Regions from separate parts of the Bacillus sp. GW823-FHT06A11 genome, predicted to be linked through region 4. Evidence: riboswitches for the same ligand, from Rfam matches in the RefSeq annotation. Region 4 holds a riboswitch; each other region holds the start of a gene.

Region 1 (5,302 bases), on a different contig from region 4:
TGACAACAATTACTTCCTTTGGACTTAGTCCTTATGATTCCTTCTTTATTGCACTATATCAAAATTTTGGGATAAGTATTGGTTTTTGGATTTTCATGATTAACTTTGCCTTTACACTTATCGTACTCTTTTGGAATAAAAAACAAATTACAATCGGTACAATTGTAACGATGATTCTTATTTCTCTTTTTGTTGATTGGATTGGTTCCATTACAACTATTATGGACGCTATCCGCTCTCTTCCAAAATATATAACACTTATTTGCGGAAATCTATTCGTTGGAGCTGGAATTGGTCTTTACGTCTCTACAAACCTTTGCGCAGCGCCTCAAGAAGCTTTCGTTTTAACGGTTGCTGAAAAGAAAAAATGGACGTTTAGAAGAACAGAGATTTCATTAGCCTTTTTATTTTTAACGTTAAGCTTTTTATTAGATGGACCTATCTATTTTGGAACAATCATCTTATCCTTTACAACAGGCTGGATTATCCAAGCATTTATTCAAGTTGGTACGCAGATTTTAAATAGAAAAGAGCCTATTAAGCAAGCTGCTTAATAGGCTCTTTCTGTTTTATGGTAAGAGATACTACTTAGCATCCCCTTCAATTCGATAGTTCGCTTTCAAACAATCGATTTCTTCATACCCTTGCAACGTATGTAGAATATAATCATAATCAGCAAGAGACGCACGATGCGTTACAATTACAATTTCAGCCTTTCCTTTCTCTTCAAGCGGCATTTGAATAATCTTTTCAAAGCTAACGCCACGCTCAGAGAACAGTGAAGTAATTTTTGCAAATACACCAATTTCGTCTTTTACATGAAGTCTTAAAAACTTTTTCACGACAATTTCGTCTGGCTCTTTTAATACTTTTTGATATTGTGGGACTACTGCACTATTTCCTGTTACCCCTAATCTAATATTTTGCATTACAGCAACTAAATCCGAAACAACAGCTGTCGCTGTCGGTAAACTTCCTGCGCCTGGTCCATAAAACATCGTTTCTCCAACTGCTTCACCGTACACATACACAGCGTTATATTCATTTTGTACTGCCGCAAGAGGATGTGTATTTGGAAGTAAAGTTGGTTCAACTGTAACCTCCAATTTTTCACCATCTCGTTTTGCAAGACCGATTAATTTAATTGTATAACCTAAGCTCTTACTGTATTCAATATCTTCCTCTGTAATAGAGGTAATCCCTTTTACTTTCACATCTCCAAGCTCTACATTTGTAGAGAAACCGAGAGTAGCTAAAATCGTCATTTTTCTTGCTGCATCTAAACCTTCTACGTCTGATGTTGGATCTGCTTCTGCAAATCCAAGTTGTTGGGCTTCTTTTAACACGTCGTTATATGCTCTCCCTTCGTCTGACATTTTCGTCAAAATAAAATTTGTCGTTCCATTTACAATTCCCATTACTTTCGTAATAAGATCTGAAGAAAGTCCTTCTACGATACTGCGTAAAATTGGAATTCCTCCTGCCACACTCGCCTCATAGAATAAATCAGCCTTATTATCTTTTGCTGTCGCTAATAATTCAGCTCCATGTAATGCCATTAAGTCTTTATTTGCAGTTACAACATGCTTTCCGCTTTTTAAAGCTTGTAAAATATATGATTTTGCATCATCAATGCCACCCATCACTTCGATGACAACATCAATATTTGGATTATCTAAAATTTCATTTGCATCTTGTGTTAATAGAGTAGAAGGTACCTCTACCTCTCTCTCTTTCTCAATGTTTTGCACTAATACTTTCGTTACCTTAACTGGACAACCTACTTGGTGTATGAGTCGTTCTTGATGATCCGTAATAATACGAACCACACCACTGCCAACTGTCCCAAGACCTAATAACCCAACTTGAATTTCTTTCATAGTACTGTCCACCCCTCAAAAATTGTGTTTAGATGAAATTATATGAGTAAAAAATCTGAAAAACAATGTATTTTGAACATTCGGAAAAATATAAGTTAATCTTTACAAGGAAAACGTTGCCACGTGTTACACAATCTTTCTTTACAATATATAAGGGGTTTCTTGATACACGTAATAATTCAACCAATTAGAAAACAATAAATTACCATGACTCCTCCACCTAACAAGCGGCTTTTCATCTGGATTATTATGTTTAAAATAGTTTTTTGGCACATCAATATTTAATCCCTTGTCACGATCTCGTTCGTATTCTTGTTTTAACGTCTCACAACTATATTCGCTATGTCCAAGGGCAAAAACTTGCCTTCCTTCTGGCCCAATAACAAGGTGAACACCTGCTTCTTCAGAGTTTGCTAACAATGTTAATTCTTTCACTTCTCTAATATCATTCTCTCGTACTTCTGTATGACGAGAATGCGGAGCAAAAAACAATTCATCAAATCCTTGTAACAATTTCACATGTTGCTCGCAAACCTCATGTTCAAATACACCGAACATTTTTTCCTTAAGGGGATACTTTGGAACACCATAATGATAGTACAAACCAGCCTGTGCCCCCCAGCAAATATGGAGCGTAGATGTTACATTCGTTTTTGAATACTCCATAATACGTTTAAGCTCTTCCCAATAATCTACTTCTTCAAAAGAAAGAGTTTCAACTGGTGCTCCTGTAATAATGAGCCCATCAAATTTTTCATTTTCAATATCACGAAACGTTTTATAAAAGCTCGTTAAATGGTTCTGCGCTACATTACGAGACAGATGTGATTCCATATGAAGTAAATGAACATCTAATTGCAACGGTGTGTTTCCAATTAAGCGAAGTAATTGTGCCTCTGTATCTTGCTTCGTTGGCATTAAATTTAATATAGCAATTTTCAAAGCGCGTATATCTTGTGTTTCTGCTCGCTCCTTCGTCATTACAAAAATATTTTCTTTTTGCAACACTTTGCGAGCCGGTAAATCTTTATCAATTATGATCGGCATGTGTTTTGCCTCCAACTAGAGCTGCTTCCAAATCTGCAATAATATCAGAAACATCTTCTATACCAACCGATAAACGAATTAAATCAGATGTAACACCAGCTAAACGCTGATCTTCAGCATTTAATTGTCTATGCGTCGTACTAGCGGGATGTATAACGCAAGTTCGTGCATCAGCTACGTGCGTTACAAGAGTTGCTAGTTTTACATTTGCGATAAATTCTTTTGCTGCTTCTAATCCCCCTTTAATACCAAATGTTAAAACCCCACTAGCACCTTTTTTCAAATACTTTTGTGCTAACGAGTAATTTTCATTACTATCTAATCCCGGATAATTCACCCATTCAATACGTTCATGATTAGCAAGCCACTTAGCAACTGCCAGAGCATTTTCGCTATGACGCTCCATTCGTAAATGCAAAGTCTCTAAGCCAATATTGCTAATATATGCATTGAATGGGCTCATACAATTTCCATAATCTCTTAATAGTTGAACACGTGCTTTCACAATATATGCTGCTGCACCAAAGTTTTGAACGTAACTTACACCGTGATAACTTGGATCTGGTTCAACAAGCTCAGGATATTTTCCATTTGTCCAATCAAAGTTTCCACCGTCAATTACAATACCGCCTAAAGAGCTCGCATGCCCATCGATATATTTAGTCGTAGAATGAACAATAATATTTGCCCCATATTCAAACGCTTGGCATAAATAAGGAGTTGCTAATGTATTATCAACGATAAAAGGTACCTCTAATTCTTTAGCGGCAGCTGAAAATTCTTTGAAATTTAAAACATTCATCGCTGGATTTCCTAATGATTCTGCATAGATAAGTTTCGTCTTATCGTTAGCAAGTGCCGTAATTTCATCTGCCGTTAAATTTGGATTAAAGAACGTAACATCAATGCCAAGCTTACGTAAACTCACCCCAAATAAATTAAACGTTCCCCCGTAAACAGTTGAAGAGCAAAGTAAATGATCCCCACTACTACAAATATTTAAAACTGCGAGCATAATAGCTGCTTGCCCAGAAGCCGTTGCAACAGCTCCTACACCGCCTTCTAAATCTGATAACTTCTGCTCAAATGCGGCTAGAGTAGGGTTTCCAATACGCGTATAAATATATCCTTCTGCCTCTAAGTTAAATAGAGCTGCTAAATCATCCGAAGTATCGTATTTATACGTTGTGCTTTGATAAAGTGGTAAAACACGTGGTTCACCATTCTTTGGCGTATAGCCACCTTGCACACAAATCGTTCCTTTTCCCCATGATTCTCCCATCTCTCATTCTCCTTTCTTTTATACAAAATAAAAAACTGCCCCCTTCCTGAAAACAAGAAAGGAGCAGTTTGAAAACACGCTCTAAAGGCTCTTTCTTATCTCTCAGGATTACTACCTGCAGGATTTGGCACAATTCCGTTATACGGCTGTTGCCAAGGTTTCATCGGGCCTGTCCCTCCACCTTTTCTTGATAAGACTATGCAATTACCGTTGATTTTATAGCAATAATTTCCTAATGTCAAACAGTTTTTCTGAATGTTCTAAAATAAATGTTAACAGTTTCATATAAAGCAACAAAAGAAATATATTCTAGTCTATTTCAAAAAAGACCTTTAAAAAACTCAAATCAGTCTATAAAATTAAATAAGTAATTTAACCTATAAATTCAAATTCTCTAAAATTCAGCCTATATGTTGAATAGGCGGTCCTCTCAAAAAGATACTATATATATTCAATCCATTTTCCACTAGTATATTTCACTTTTTCCCTACTGAGATTTACATAACGGAGGTATAACATGACAAATAAAAAAGATATGCAGTACATACTTGCTCTATATGGCATTCTTCTAGGATCTATAGTAGGAGCTACAGTCTGGTTATTTTTAGTCACAATAAATATTGGAATCCACTTTATTTGGAGATACCTGCCTGAAGTTCTCTCTTATCCCTCTTATTACACCCTTTGCGTAACAATAATTGGCGGGGTCCTCGTTGGTCTATCACAAAAATATTTCGGTATATATCCACGCCTTATGCCTGAAGTGATGACTGAATATAAAAAAACTGGTCGAATCGAATATCGCTTTGTCCATCAGGCTACTTTAACAGCGATTATTGTTTTAATTTTCGGAGCTAGTCTTGGTCCAGAAGCCGCACTAGTTGGAATTATAGGCGGACTGTGCACATGGGTAGGGGATCGCTTTAAATTTGCCTTAAAGGGTATGAATGAGCTAACCGAGATTGGAATTGGCGCTACTTTAAGTGTCATTTTTAACGCACCATTATTCGGTTATTTAGCACCGAATGAAAATGAGGGGGAACAAATTGCTGCTTTTTCTAAAGGAAAAAAGGCAATTGTATACTTAGCTACT
Region 2 (5,302 bases), on a different contig from region 4:
TTCTAATTATTTTCTAGATATAATTATTTGTATGTTCTTGCCCCTTATAATTGCTCTTCCACTCTAGCAAACCAGCTACACATATAAAGAGATTAATAATAGCTAATATTAGCATGACGTATAAACCAGTAGAAATATAAATTACAATGCTAACTACGTTATATAAAATCCATAAATGCCAGTTTTCTAATATTTTTCGACTTAACATAAATTGAGCCACTAGTCCCAATACGGCATTTAAAGCGTCTAAATATGGACTTGTTGACTCTAAATAACGGACTTGATAATAACCCCAACCAATCCAAGCAACTAAAATAAAACTTATATAAAAAGTCCACCCTTTCAAATCTAAACGAACTGTTGCTTTTACCTCTCCCTCCCCACTTCGTGCAATCCAATAATACCAACCATATACATTAAATATAAATTGAAAAGCGGCTAATACTGCCATTGCATATAAACCTTGTGTAATAAAAATGTATAAAAATACCGCAACAGTAATCATGCCAAATAAAAAGTTGGATACTTTTTCTCTCGCTAATAACCAAACATTAATGATCCCCATAATTGATGCGAAAATTTCAATATAACTCGATTGAATATACAATCCAACTAATACACAAATAATACTAGAAACAAGTAAAAAAAGTGGACTTCTAACCATATTTATCTCTCCCCAGATGTGTAATAAATTCCCTATCACCAGTATAAGGAATAGCCCTTTCCTTTACCACGAATTTCCACCTTCTCATTATCTATTCCATCTACGGTAAGTCTTTTCTTTTTACAAAATTCTCTTAAAGATGATATCGTTTTTATAACATATCTCTACTAGAAAGGAATAAAGGATATGCCTAACAAACATCGAATTTTATTTATTGGTGCTGGTCGTATGGCAGAAGCTATATTTTCCGGATTACTTAAAACAAGCAAAGAGTACATCGAAGAAATTATCATCTCTAACCGAAGCAACGTAGAAAAGTTAGAACAATTACAAAGGCGATATAATGTGTCTATTACAACGGATTGGAAGCAGCATATTACATCTGTTGATACGGTTGTTTTAGCAATGCCACCTTCTGCTCATGAAGAATTATTAGCTGAGCTATCTCCGTTAATATCAAATCAACTTGTCGTAACAGTAGCAGCTGGCATTGGACCATCTTATTTAGAAGCTAGACTCCCAAAAGGCACACCTGTTGCTTGGATTATGCCTAATACAGCTGCTGAAATTGGAAAGTCTATCTCCTTATATACAACGGGACAATCAGTAACCGAGATGCATCAAGAAACCCTGCAACTGCTTTTAAGAGGTATTGGTACTTCGCAACTTTGTACTGAGGAAGAAGTTCATCAGCTTACTGCAGTTACTGGAAGTGCACCAGCCTTCCTTTATTACTTTGCTGAAAGCTTAATTGAAGCAACAAAAAGTTATGGAGTCGATGAAGAAACCGCAAAACATCTTGTCATTCAAATGATTTCTGGCTCTGCTTCTATGCTCGAGCAAACGCAAAATCCAGCTAACCTCCGCGAACAAGTAACAACGCCAGGTGGTTCCACAGCTGAGGGTCTCAAAACTTTATACGAATATAATTTTTCAGAGGCAATTCAAAAAGCAGTAGAAGCAACAAACAAAAAAGCTAGGGGGAAATAATATGATTTTAACAAGTTTAAAAGACTATACAACATTACATAACGGTGTAAAAATGCCTTGGTTTGGTTTAGGTGTTTTTAAAGTAGAAGATGGTTCAGAAGTAATTGATTCTGTAAAAGCAGCAATTAAAAATGGCTACCGCAGCATCGATACTGCAGCAATCTATCAAAATGAAGAAGGCGTTGGACAAGCGATTCGTGAATCCGGTGTTTCACGTGAAGAATTATTTATTACCTCAAAAGTATGGAATAGCGATCAAGGATATGAAACAACACTTCAAGCATTTGAAACTACATTAGAGAAATTAGGTCTAGAATATTTAGATTTATATTTAGTACATTGGCCTGTAAAAGGGAAATATACTGAATCATGGAAAGCATTAGAAAAACTTTATAAAGATGGCCGTGTTCGCGCTATCGGCGTGAGTAATTTCCACATTCACCACTTACAAGACGTATTTGAAATTGCTGAAATTAAGCCAATGGTCAACCAAGTGGAATACCACCCACGTTTAGCACAAGAAGAGCTACATGCATTCTGTAAAGAACATACTATCCAGCTTGAAGCTTGGTCACCATTAATGCAAGGACAACTACTAGATAATCCAACGTTACAAGAAATTGCGACAAAATATAATAAATCAACTGCGCAAATTATTTTACGCTGGGATTTACAAAACGAAGTTGTAACAATCCCTAAATCAATTAAAGAACATCGCATTATTGAAAATGCAAACATCTTCGACTTTGAATTAAGTGCTGATGATATGAAAGCAATTCAAGCTTTAAATGAAGATCGTCGCGTTGGTCCAGATCCAGATAACTTTAACTTCTAGTAGAAAAACCACTGCCATATGCAGTGGTTTTTCTGTTTAAGAAAACTGAAAATTTAAACTATATTCCATTTGGTTGACACTTCATTATTCAAGGTGTAAGATTTTGAATTATCAAAGAAACACAAAAATTAATAAAATTTATTCGTTTACTCATTGTATCAAGAGAGGTGGAGGGACTGGCCCTTTGAAACCTCGGCAGCAGGTTCATTTTGAATACTGTGCCACTTCCTGCAAGCTTTATGCTTGAAAGATAGAATGAGGGACTTCGTTTATATACGGGTGCATAACTTGTACGTAAAAATCCCTCTTTCTCAATATGAAAAGAGGGATTTTTTATTTTTCATTTCCCTCATCATCATCCAAACTTAATTATTTAGGAGGAAAATCAAATGAAAAAGAAGTTTGTACCCGGTATTGCATCAGTTGTAGGAGTAAGTATTTTATTAACTGGTTGCGGTAGTTATAAAAACGAAGCAAGCGGAGCAAATGCAAAAGACGAGGCACCTAGTAAACAGGTTTTAAACTTATCTTCACCTACTGAAATACGAACAATGGATACGGCTCGTGCTACAGATACTGATTCTGGTCAAGTAATGAGAAACGTATTTGAAGGTTTGTATAATCTTGGTGAAGGTAACAAACCTGTTCCTGGTGTTGCAAAATCTCATGAAGTAAGTGGCGATAAAACGAAATACACATTCCATTTGCGAGATTCAAAATGGTCAAACGGCACTCCTGTTACAGCGAAAGATTTTGTGTTCGCTTGGCAACGTGCCGTAGATCCAGCAACAGCCTCTGAATATGCATTTCTATTCTTTGATATTAAAAATGCAACAAAAATTAACAACAAAGAACTTCCAGCCGACCAACTTGGTGTAAAAGCAGTTGATGACCATACGTTTGAGGTAGAATTGGAGCGTCCTGTTCCGTATTTTATTAGCTTAACAGCGTTCCCAACATTTCTACCAATTAACGAGGAATTCTTTAAAGCACAAGGTGATAAGTACGCTTTAGAAGATAATACAATCTTGTACAATGGAGCTTTTACACTAAGCGATTGGAAGCACGAACAAAGCTTTAAATTTAAGAAGAACCCTACTTATTGGGATAAAGATACTGTCAAACTAGAAGAAATCAATTTTAACGTCGTAAAAGAAAAATCAACAGAAGTAAATTTATTCGAGTCAAAACAATTAGATCGTATAAAACTAACATCTGACTTCGTTGATAAATATAAAAAAGATGCTAACTTTAAAGAACGTCCAAATGTAGGCGTACAATTTTTACGCATGAATCAACACAACAAAGTACTTCAAAACGTTTCTGCACGCCAAGCAATCGATCAAACAATTGATAGAAAATCCTTTGTAAATACGTTATTAAATGATGGCTCTACACCAACATTTGGTCTCGTTCCAAAAAACTTTGCAAAAGGACCTGAAGGAAAAGACTTCCGTACTGTAAACGGCGATTTAACAAAAGTTGATACAAAATCTGCACAAGAATTATGGAAAAAAGCTAAACAAGAGCTTGGTTCTGAAAAGATAACATTAGAATTATTAACGAGTGATGCTGACCTTGATAAGAAAACTGGTGAATTCTTAAAAGGGCAACTAGAAAAGAATCTAGATGGATTAACAGTAAATATAAAACCGCAACCGCGTAAGCAACAAGTTTCGCTTTTATTAAAAGGTGACTACGAAATCGGAATTGACGGCTGGAGCCCTGACTTTGCGGATCCAATTACATTCCTTGAGCTATTTACAACGAATAACCCTTATAACTTAGATCATTACTCTAATAAGGAATTCGATGAAACAATAGCAAAAGTGAAAACAACTTTAGCTGGTGATGAAAAAGCTCGCTGGGAAGCATTACTAGAATCCGAGAAAATATTATTTAAAGACTCTGTTATCGCTCCTCTTTACCAAAAAGGCGAATCTTATTTAGAACGTTCTTATGTGAAAGGAATTGTGCAAGTAGACTTTGCGGGTCAATTAAACTTCAAGTGGGCAAAAATTGAAAAATAAAGTAAAACCGTAATAAGTGGGGGTTCTTCATCCCCACTTATTATTAGCCCACACCAATTGTTTTTTTAGCAAAATATATTAAAAGCAGGTTCTCTCACACAAGAGAATCTACTTTTTTAATATATTATTCCAAGAAATTAACATTCTATTTTTATTATTGACATATAGTTCTTTCCAGTGTTAATATTCTAAATAATCAAAGAAACAAAATATTTCACCATCAAAATATAATGTCTACTAAGTTGAAACATATAACGATAGATTATAGCTCGACATGTATATACATATAGAACACCTGATTACCTATAAACAAATATTTATAATAGGTTCTATCTCCTTCTATAGCTACTTCAAGACATGGACATTATGACGTTACGAACAACACATTTAGGGAGGAACGAACAATGAAGAAAAAAGTTGTACCTGTTGTTGCATCTGTTTTAGGGGCAAGTCTATTACTAACTGCTTGCGGGGGAAATAAAGATAATGCAGGCGGAGCGAAAGCAAACGATAAAGTACCTGATAAACAAGCAATTAACTTATCATTCGCTTCAGAAATTCCAACAATGGATGTTGCAAAAGCAACGGATGGGGAATCCATGAATGTAATGCGCAATGTTTTTGAAGGTTTATATGCAATGGGAGAAGATAATAAACCGATTCCTGGTGTTGCTGAGTCGGTTGACATTAGTCCCGATAAAACAAAATATACATTCCATCTGCGTGATTCAAAATGGTCAAACGGTACTCCTGTTACAGCAAAGGACTTCGTCTTTGCTTGGC
Region 3 (5,302 bases), on a different contig from region 4:
GAATGACCCGCAAATACATTATTTGGATCCTTTCCCGCTCTATTACATGCAACAACATAACACTGATTTTCAACTGCTCTTGCTTGCAATAGCAAACGCCAATGTGCTAAACGAACTAATGGCCATTCAGCTACAACAAATAATACTTTTGCCCCTTTAGCAGTATGGACACGCATCCACTCTGGAAAACGAATATCATAACAAATTGTTCCAGCGCATTCAACATCATCCAGCTTAAATTCGCCCGTACCATTACCGGCTATTAAATATTTATGTTCATCCATAAGCTGAAATAAATGTACTTTACTATATTCGTTGACTAGCTGTCCTTCATTATTTACAACATACATCGTATTTGTAACGCCTTGCTCTGTTTGCTTTGCTATAGAACCACCAACAATATGTACATCATATTGCTTCGCCCATTCTATTAACTTTTCTTTCGTTTCCACTCCATCCCTATCTGCAATTTCAGAAAGTCTCGTTAAATCATATCCTGTTGTCCATAGTTCTGGTAAGACGATAACATCTGGCCTTTCCTTCATAGCTTCGCTTATTTTATTTTTAGCATTCTCAATATTTTTTTCTACATCTCCAAAAACAATATCCATTTGAATACATGCGACTTTCATTTTTTCAGCCCCATTCTTATTTTTTTCTTTACAAAATACTGGAAAGATTATATCATTTGTCACTAGAATTGTAACAACTTTCAAAAGAGGTGGAAAGTATGAAATTATTTCAACCTTCTGAGATAGTAACATCATTGCCAACACAATTTTTCGCTTCACTTGTTGCAAAAGTTAACAAAGTCGTTGCAGCTGGTCACGATGTTATTAATCTAGGTCAAGGTAATCCAGATCAACCAACACCGCAGCATATCGTAAAAGCTTTACAAGATGCTGCCGAAAAGACCATTCATCATAAATATCCGCCATTTCGCGGACATGAAAGCTTAAAGGAAGCCGTGACTACATTCTATAAACGTGAATACGGCGTCGAATTAAACCCAAAAACTGAAGTTGCTATTTTGTTTGGTGGGAAGGCTGGACTAGTAGAATTACCAATTTGTTTTACAAATCCTGGTGATACAATTCTCGTTCCGGATCCAGGCTATCCAGATTATTTATCTGGGGTTGCCTTAGCAAAGGCACACTTTGAAACCATGCCGCTTATTGCAGAAAATCATTTTTTACCGGATTATAAAAAAATTGACGACTCTATCGCTGAACGGGCAAAGTTAATGTTTTTAAACTATCCAAATAACCCTACAGGTGCTACTGCATCAAAAGATTTTTTTGATACAACCATTCATTTTGCTAATAAACATAATATATTAGTTGTTCACGATTTCGCTTACGGTGCTATCGGATTTGATGGTCAAAAACCTGTTAGTTTCTTGCAAGCAGATGGTTCGAAAGATATAGGAATTGAAATTTACACGTTATCAAAAACTTTCAATATGGCTGGCTGGCGTATTGCTTTTGCAGTTGGAAATGAAAGTGTCATCGAAACCATTAACCTATTGCAAGATCATATGTATGTTAGTATTTTTGGTGCAATTCAAGATGCTGCTCGCGAAGCACTATTAAGTTCACAGTCTTGTGTAGTAGATCTTGTAAATAGTTACGAATCTCGGAGAAACGCTCTTATTTCAGCTTGTCACTCAATTGGTTGGAATGTAGACATTCCAACCGGATCATTCTTTGCATGGCTTCCTGTACCAGAAGGTTATACATCCGAGCAATTTTCTGATATTTTACTAGAAAAAGCACACGTTGCAGTTGCTCCTGGTGTTGGATTTGGTGAACATGGCGAAGGGTATGTCCGTGTTGGTCTCTTGCATACAGAAGATAGATTACGAGAAGCCATTAATCGAATTGATAAATTAAATTTTTTCAAAAAGTAATTGACAACATGAAAAATATCTGACAAAATTCAGTTATCTTAAAAATTTAAACATTTCTAAATACTTCTTATCAAGAGCAGGTGGAGGGACGAGCCCGACGAAACCCGGCAACCGATCTACAATCGTAGACACGGTGCTAATTCTCGCAGCATTATGCTGACAGATAAGGAGCTGGTTGTAAAAAAACCTCTCCTTAGCTGAGAGGTTTTTTTATTTAACTAGGAGGTTATAACAATGAGCGGAATTATAGCGACGTATTTAATCCATGATGATTCACATAACTTAGAAAAAAAAGCTGAGCAAATTGCTCTTGGTTTAACAATTGGCTCTTGGACTCATTTGCCACAATTATTGCAAGAACAATTAAAGCAACATAAAGGCAACGTCATTCATATTGAGGAATTAGCTGAACATGAACATACGAATTCGTATTTACGTAAAAAAGTAGAACGCGGAATTATTAAAATCGAATATCCGTTATTAAACTTCAGTCCAGATTTACCAGCAATTTTAACGACTACATTTGGAAAGCTATCCCTTGATGGCGAAGTAAAATTAATTGACTTAACTTTTTCAGAAGAATTGAAAGAACATTTTCCTGGTCCAAAATTCGGGATAGATGGGATTCGAAACCTTTTACAAGTGCATGATCGTCCCCTTTTAATGAGTATTTTTAAAGGAATGATTGGACGAAATATTGGGTATTTAAAAACGCAATTACGTGATCAAGCAAGTGGTGGTGTAGATATAGTAAAAGATGATGAAATATTATTTGAAAATGCATTAACACCACTTACGAAACGCATTGTATCTGGAAAAGAAGTTTTACAATCCGTATATGAAACATACGGACATAAAACGTTATATGCCGTAAATTTAACAGGACGAACTTTTGATTTAAAAGAAAATGCGAAACGTGCAGTGCAAGCTGGAGCTGATATTCTATTATTTAACGTATTTGCTTACGGACTAGATGTACTGCAATCACTTGCAGAAGATGATGAAATCCCAGTTCCTATTATGGCACACCCTGCTGTAAGTGGTGCTTATTCAGCATCTAAGTTATATGGAATTTCATCTCCATTATTACTCGGAAAGCTACTACGCTATGCTGGGGCTGACTTTTCATTATTCCCATCTCCATACGGAAGTGTTGCGCTAGAAAAAGAGGAAGCTCTTGCTATCTCAAAATATTTAACTGAAGACGATGCATTTTTCAAGAAGAGCTTTTCTGTTCCATCTGCTGGTATTCACCCTGGTTTCGTTCCCTTTATTGTACGAGATTTCGGTAAAGATGTTGTTATTAATGCTGGCGGCGGGATACATGGACATCCAAATGGAGCGCAAGGCGGTGGTAAAGCTTTCCGTACTGCAATTGATGCTACTTTGCAAAATAAACCACTCCATGAAGTAGATGACATAAATTTGCATAGTGCACTACAAATATGGGGAAATCCCTCTCATGAGGTGAAATTATGAGTATTCAAGTATTTTGTGATTTCGATGGCACGATTACAAATAATGATAACATTATGTCCATTATGGAAAAATTCGCACCACCAGAAGCTGAAGAAGTAAAGAATAGAATTTTATCACAAGAGCTATCTATTCAAGAAGGTGTTTCTCAATTATTTCGATTAATACCTACTCATCTGCACGATGAAATTATTCAATTTTTAATAGAAACTGCTGAAATTCGTAATGGTTTTCATGAATTTATACAATTTGTAAATGAAAATAACATTTCTTTTTACGTTATATCAGGTGGAATGGATTTCTTCGTCTATCCACTCTTACAAGGACTCATTCCAAAAGAGCAAATTTACTGTAATGAAACAGATTTTTCAAATGAATACATTACGGTGAATTGGCCTCATCCTTGTGATCATCATTGTCAAAATCATTGCGGATTATGTAAATCATCACTCATCCGTAAATTGAGTGATACGAATGACTTCCATATTGTGATTGGAGATTCAATTACTGATTTACAAGCTGCGAAACAAGCAGATAAAGTATTTGCTCGTGACTTCCTTATTACAAAGTGTGAAGAGAATTATATTGCTTATACACCGTTTGAAACATTCCATGATATTCAAAATGAATTAAAACATTTGTTGGAGGTGAAATCATGAAACAACTTTTTCGTCAATGGTATGACTTAAGCGAGATAAAAAAAGAATTAACAACTCGAAATTGGTTCCCAGCAACAAGTGGTAATATTTCTATAAAAGTTAGTCATGAGCCACTTACTTTTCTCATTACAGCAAGCGGTAAAGATAAAACAAAAACCACTCCAGATGATTTTCTATTAGTAGATCATGTAGGAGTTCCCGTTTTAGAGACTGAATTACGCCCTTCAGCAGAAACAATATTGCATACACATATTTATAACAATACGAATGCCGGGTGCGTACTTCATGTTCATACAACTGATAATAATGTCATCACAAATTTATATAGTGATGCAGTTACCCTTCAAAATCAAGAAATTATTAAAGCTCTCGATATTTGGGAAGAAGGGGCAACAATTCACATTCCTATTATCGAAAACCATGCCCATATCCCAACGCTTGGAGAAAACTTCCGAAAGCATATACAAGGTGATTCGGGAGCGGTATTAATCCGTAACCACGGTATTACCGTATGGGGCCGAGATAGCTTTGATGCAAAGAAGAGATTAGAAGCTTATGAGTTTTTATTCCAATTTCATATAAAACTATTATCAATTCAAGGAGGCGTTTCTAATGGCGCAAATTCGTATTCATGAAGTAAATACTCGTATTGAAAATGAAGTGGAAGTATCTAAATTTCTACAAGAGGAAGGCGTTTTATATGAGAAATGGAATATTTCTAAACTTCCTACTCATTTAAATGAAAATTATTCTTTAACAGATGAAAACAAAGCTGAAATATTAGCTGTTTTTTCAAAAGAAATCGCTGATGTTTCAGCACGTCGAGGTTATAAAGCACATGATGTAATTTCACTTTCAAATAGCACACCTAACCTTGACGAATTATTAATTAATTTCCAAAAAGAACATCATCATACAGACGACGAAGTCCGCTTTATCGTCAGTGGTCATGGCATTTTCGCTATTGAAGGCAAAGATGGGAAATTCTTTGATGTTGAACTTGAGCCAGGCGATCTAATATCTGTTCCAGAAAATGCAAGACATTATTTTACCTTGCAAGATGATCGTCAAGTTGTAGCTATTCGTATTTTTGTAACAACTGAAGGCTGGGTTCCAATCTATTAAGGTAGTTAGTTGAATAAAAGGACTTGGATCCCCTTTTCCAAACTTTTATTCACTCTACATATATACATCCTCCTATGGAACAGGCTTATTTCACTTTTGAAATAAGCCTGATTTTTTATTTACTCAAAAGTAC
Region 4 (5,302 bases):
TTTTCTTTATTAACAACTTTTCAATTTCATCTAATACGCTACGTTCTAATGATAATTCTGTAATCAATCGGTCAAATTCTACAGGAGGTAAAGTCGTTTTCTCTTCTAGCCACTTACAAGCTAAAATGGGACGTAATACATAAAAGTACTTTTTCAGCTTTACATTCTCACCTTGCAAAAATTCACGATAATTTTTCGACGCCATATGTAAATAATGATATATCGTTGCTTTTGGATCAAAATTCTTCTCACTCATCTGTTGAAGTAGTTCTGGAAAATTAGAGTTTTTCGAATAAAAAATTGGTGATCGAATCCACTCAAGTAAAGCAGGATTCGACTTCGCGAATAGTTGCAACGCCTTTTTAATATCCCAACCACTTATATCTAAATCATCACTAATTGGATATTCAATTACATCTCGTTTGTCATGAATTGATAAATACCATTCTACCGGATGTATATAAACAAACCTAACATCATAATCGCTATCTTTCGATGGAAAACCCCAAGCACGACTCCCTGATTCTACCGCAAATAAAATTTTCACATCATTCTCTTTTTCAATTCTTTCTAACTCCAACTCGATTTTCTCTCTCATTGCATAACACCTCCATTTTTTGATTATTTCCTTGGAAATTCGACAAATACAATACTAATTTTACTACATACCAAAAAAACTGTCAGAAATTACTGACAGCCTAATGAAACGTCTATTGTTGCTTTTCGATTACAGTAGTAGCAATTCGTTCAAACTCTTTTTGAATCTCCTCTTTATATGCATCTACTATTGAAAAATCCATAGCAGCAATATAAATTCGTTCTAATTTATCACGAACCGATTTTGCTTTCGCTAAGAAAGACATCGCCTCATTCATTTTTGCTTTATATTGAATGGAGACATCACGAATTTCCTTCGCATATTTCTCATCCGTCCCTGGCGTAACAATAAGGGCATACATATCAATAATTTCATCACCCTCGCGACTTGGAAAATATTCATGTGGTGCGGTGCTATCAAAAATTGCAAATCCTAATTCTCTTACGATAACCATATCAAGACTATTCGGGTCAAATCCGCAATGATATACTTCAACTTCAAACCCTTTTTCTTCAGCTGCCTTAGCTAACTTTTTGAGCATCGTTGATTTTCCAGAGCCTGGGCGCCCTTTTATAAAATAACGATGTGGTAACCCTTCTGTTAAATTAGGAACAAAATCAACTGCTCCTTTCGGTGTAGCAGCTCCTAAAAAACGATGTTTTACAAGCGATTGTCTCCCGCTTTTATCTGCAAATAATTTCTGGATTAGCTGATTGGTTAGTTCATTTGCTTTATTAAAATCTATATTATCAATATATATCTTCTCCCACTCATCATGTATAACCAATGCCTCTTTAAAACGTACGTAAGCAGACTGAAAAGCTTTGCTTGCTTCTGAAACAAATCTTTCAATTTCTAACTTCTGCTTTCTTAGTTTATCTGAGTCCCAAGCAATTCCTAAATTTATATACTCTTCAACAACTCCTGGCATTTTTGGCTCAATAACATGCGGCGATGTCCCATCAACAATTCCTACTTTTAATTTTGGGATAATTACACCATCAACCGATTTATTATCAGAAGAACAATGTAAAAATTCAATATCATATCCTTTTTCAATCCATTCACGACCTATTGCCTTTATTAAAGAAGATTTTCCCGTTCCTGGGCCACCCTTTAAGATAAATAATCTGTCTAATCCTTTTAAATTCTCTTCGTATAAATTGTGAAATCCCCTAGCTGTATTACCACCAGCATAATAATTTAATACATTTCCTGTCACTGCACTCACTCCTTCGCAGCATTCTATTTACATAAGCTACAATATGCGAGCAGCTTTATTTGGGTGAATACCTATTTTGTATTGCACGAAAAAAGGAAATGAATTACAATTTAACTATCGGAAAATTCCGATTTTAAAAACTGAATACTTCTTTATCAAGAGAGGCAGAGGGACCGGCCCTTTGAAGCCCAGCAACCTCAGTTTATACAAACTGAATAGGTGCTAATTCCTGCAAAATGCATTGCATTTTGGAAGATAAAACTCAACTAGCATGTAAAGCTCATCTTTCTTGATACTGAAGGATGAGCTTTTTATTATTTGAAAAACATATATTGGAGGTATGTAAAATGAAAGTAATTGATCTATCGCAAACATTTGAAAATAATATGTCTCAATTTCCTGGAACACCTAAAATACAACTAGAAGCTGTTACAAGTGTTGAAGAATCAGGCTATCAAGTTACAGATTTTCATTCTGTCGTTCATGTTGGCACGCATTGTGATGCTCCTGCGCATTTTATTTCAGGCGCAACGACCATCGATCAATTACCGCTGGATCAATTTGTAGGTGAAGCTGTTCTTATAGATGTAACACATATTCAAGAGCGAAAATTACCTAAGGCAGTATTGCATAATACTGACATAAAAGAAGGTGATATTGTTATTTTTCATTCTAATCTATCCACAAAATGGAATACAGAGGCTTATGAGAAGGAAGCATTTTATCTTTCTGAAGAATTAGCTAAAGAACTAGTGCGATTAAAAGTAAAATCTATCGGTTTAGATTTCATTTCTCCTGATGAAGTCACAACAGAAACATCACCGATTCATCACATATTACTAGGGAATAATATTTACTTAATTGAAAACTTAACAAATCTAGATGCTATCGAAACAAAACGTTTCTTTTTCTCAGCAGCACCTTTAAAAATTAAAAATAGTGACGGTGCTTTCGCAAGAGCATTTGCTGTTATTTTTTAAACACAGCCTATAAAAAAAGCAAAGGCCACTATTGGTCTTTGCTTCTATATTTTCTATTTAAATTAAGAAAGAATTGTTCCACACGAGGACGCACCCAAGCTAAACAATCTATCTCTTTCTTCTTTGTGCAAGCTATCTCTTCTCCATCTACCATTTCAACAAGTTCTAGTTCTAACAGTTGCCTCGTGAATGCTAACATATTCACTTCTTCGGATGGATACTCTTCTTTTAATTTCTCCTCAATTTCTCCCAATAAAAAACCGTCACGCATCATTGCCAATGCATCAATCCAAAGTGGCGGCATTTCATATTTTTCTCCTGTAATTGTATCTTTTACAATATAATTCTTTTGCTCTTTTCGAAATTGAATCGTGTGTAAACATACAGTCGAATTTAATGTTAATTCCATCATACCACCTCTTTCATAATATCTGCATAGAAAAAAGGATGCGCGTGCACCCCTTCTTATCTTTTCATAACACTACTGAACCGTTACATGAGCAATCAATCTCATGTCGATATTTTCCTCCATTATAAACGAAGTATTTTATAAAAAAAACCCTTCTTGAAACATTTTATAAAATGTTTATATTTACACAACAAGAACACTTTTCTGAAAAATCTTTTCTCCCAATACATTAAACGGTCGGCAGAAAAATTTCTACTTTCGTTCCTACTCCTAGACTACTTTGGATCGTGATACTCCCTTGATGTTCCTTAATAATTTTATATGTAATCATTAACCCAAGTCCTGTGCCAGTCTCCTTTGTTGTGTAAAACGCCTTGCCGATTTTTTCTAACTTCTCATTCTCTATACCAAATCCTTGGTCTTCAACAGAAATACACAAATGTCCTTGCGTTTTTTGATATGCACGAATATGAATTTCTCCACCCTCTGGCATTGATTCTATTCCATTTTTAATGATATTTAATAACACTTGTTTTAATTGCTTGTCATCACCGTTTATAGCCGGTAAATTCCCATCTACTTGTAAATGACATTTAACTCTATATTGCGTTGCATAACTTTCCATTAGATGCACAACATATAGAAGGATGTCTCGTATATTACACCTTTCATAATTTGTTGGCTTTGGTTTTCCTAACAACATCAATTCACTAACAAATCCATTAACCCTTTCAATTTCTTGTAGCATAATGTCGTAGCTCATCGTATCAGTTGGATTTCTTTCTTTTTGCATTTGCGTAAACCCTTTTAACGCTGTTAGCGGATTTCGAATTTCATGGGCAATTGTTGTAGACATAGTCCCAATCACAGCTAAATTTTCCGTCTCTTTCATATTGTTCATCATTTCAACCACTGTTCTTACATAAGATTGAAATCGTTTTAATAAAGAATGTGAAATAATGAAATAGAATATACATAAAACAAGTGGAATTACCACTTTTAAATCTTGTAATAGCAATGTGAAAAATACGTACTTTCCAATTACACTAAAGGACACTAAATAAAAGTATTTTCTATTCACGAAAACTGGGGCAAATAAAATTAATAACATTTCTACCATACTACCATGTTCAAAAGGTCTATCCGTTCGCAAATAAATCATTAAATTATTCACAAGATTGATAAACATGTACCCAAATAAAAATAAATATTTTACAGAATATACATACCCTCTTTTTTGAAGATATATAGAAATAGGAAATAATGCTATTACAAATATAGGCACACCTATCCCAAGACTACCTTCTGGCCAACCTACCGCTGTTCCACTAATATTCATAGCAGGATATACAAAATAATATATAGCGTCATATAAAAAGAATATAATATAAAATAATAATATAAATACCTTTAAGGCTCTTCTTTCTTCATAAATCAAGCTCTTGTATTTATTCATATAAAAACTCCCCTTGATCGATACAAAAAACTTTCATTGTTATCTCCTTAAAGTATAAGTATGAAATTGCTTTCAGGGCAATATTTAACCTTATAATAATGAAAGGAAGGAGATCTCTCCTTCCTTTTGGTAACAACTTACATCCATCTTACCCTGTCATGTAACAATCCATCCGTAAAATTATTATGCCCTATTACAAAATCCTTCATATATAAATTTAAATACTCACCGTACTTACTTTCTGTATTTAATAACAACTCCTCAACATAATAAGCACCTTGTTCAAATTGATCTAAAAGTAAACTGGACAAGCCCGCATAAATCCCGCACCCTACTTGAAAATACGTTGCATTCGTTTTATATTTACGAAAAACTTGGCTACTATTCATCACATTATACATATATGTCTCACTATTTTCATAAACGAGTAACACACCGACCAAGTCCTCTCCAGCAACCTCTTCTTCCGCTGGATTAAACACTTTACGATTCCAGTTCCATAAATCTTCTACTTGATCTAAGTTCTGTCTAATTATATTTGTTGTATACTCATTAATTCGGTAAAGAAAACCAACTTCCATATTAAAGTTTTTCCCTAAAATTAATACTTCCTCATGTGGCATTAAACAACCATAGA

What was found. A riboswitch is a leader RNA that binds a small molecule or an ion and turns the genes downstream of it on or off. The one in region 4 is predicted to bind S-adenosylmethionine.
Region 1: linked by a shared signal. The riboswitch ahead of AC1Q8L_RS19750 (bifunctional O-acetylhomoserine aminocarboxypropyltransferase/cysteine synthase) and the one ahead of AC1Q8L_RS25230 (cyclase family protein) in region 4 are both predicted to bind S-adenosylmethionine.
Region 2: linked by a shared signal. The riboswitch ahead of AC1Q8L_RS27855 (peptide ABC transporter substrate-binding protein) and the one ahead of AC1Q8L_RS25230 (cyclase family protein) in region 4 are both predicted to bind S-adenosylmethionine.
Region 3: linked by a shared signal. The riboswitch ahead of mtnW (2,3-diketo-5-methylthiopentyl-1-phosphate enolase) and the one ahead of AC1Q8L_RS25230 (cyclase family protein) in region 4 are both predicted to bind S-adenosylmethionine.

What each region holds. Positions count from the first base shown of each region.
Region 1 is NZ_JBXAHS010000004.1:96,892-102,193, reverse strand. It holds gene AC1Q8L_RS19765 (YczE/YyaS/YitT family protein) at 1-554, shown strand, start outside; gene AC1Q8L_RS19760 (homoserine dehydrogenase) at 585-1,880, opposite strand; gene metA (homoserine O-acetyltransferase MetA) at 2,022-2,927, opposite strand; gene AC1Q8L_RS19750 (bifunctional O-acetylhomoserine aminocarboxypropyltransferase/cysteine synthase) at 2,911-4,209, opposite strand; SAM riboswitch class I at 4,302-4,406, opposite strand; gene AC1Q8L_RS19745 (chloride channel protein) at 4,727-5,302, shown strand, end outside.
Region 2 is NZ_JBXAHS010000010.1:34,190-39,491, reverse strand. It holds gene pnuC (nicotinamide riboside transporter PnuC) at 14-664, opposite strand; gene proC (pyrroline-5-carboxylate reductase) at 851-1,654, shown strand; gene AC1Q8L_RS27860 (aldo/keto reductase) at 1,656-2,489, shown strand; SAM riboswitch class I at 2,642-2,746, shown strand; gene AC1Q8L_RS27855 (peptide ABC transporter substrate-binding protein) at 2,879-4,519, shown strand; gene AC1Q8L_RS27850 (peptide ABC transporter substrate-binding protein) at 4,924-5,302, shown strand, end outside.
Region 3 is NZ_JBXAHS010000002.1:721,738-727,039, reverse strand. It holds gene AC1Q8L_RS12370 (carbon-nitrogen family hydrolase) at 1-716, opposite strand, end outside; gene AC1Q8L_RS12365 (pyridoxal phosphate-dependent aminotransferase) at 731-1,909, shown strand; SAM riboswitch class I at 1,974-2,079, shown strand; gene mtnW (2,3-diketo-5-methylthiopentyl-1-phosphate enolase) at 2,144-3,388, shown strand; gene mtnX (2-hydroxy-3-keto-5-methylthiopentenyl-1-phosphate phosphatase) at 3,385-4,044, shown strand; gene AC1Q8L_RS12350 (methylthioribulose 1-phosphate dehydratase) at 4,041-4,679, shown strand; gene AC1Q8L_RS12345 (1,2-dihydroxy-3-keto-5-methylthiopentene dioxygenase) at 4,657-5,169, shown strand.
Region 4 is NZ_JBXAHS010000007.1:77,133-82,434, reverse strand. It holds gene AC1Q8L_RS25240 (nucleotidyltransferase domain-containing protein) at 1-598, opposite strand, end outside; gene AC1Q8L_RS25235 (PRK06851 family protein) at 711-1,820, opposite strand; SAM riboswitch class I at 1,970-2,082, shown strand; gene AC1Q8L_RS25230 (cyclase family protein) at 2,168-2,800, shown strand; gene AC1Q8L_RS25225 (hypothetical protein) at 2,829-3,209, opposite strand; gene AC1Q8L_RS25220 (ATP-binding protein) at 3,439-4,665, opposite strand; gene AC1Q8L_RS25215 (hypothetical protein) at 4,803-5,302, opposite strand, start outside.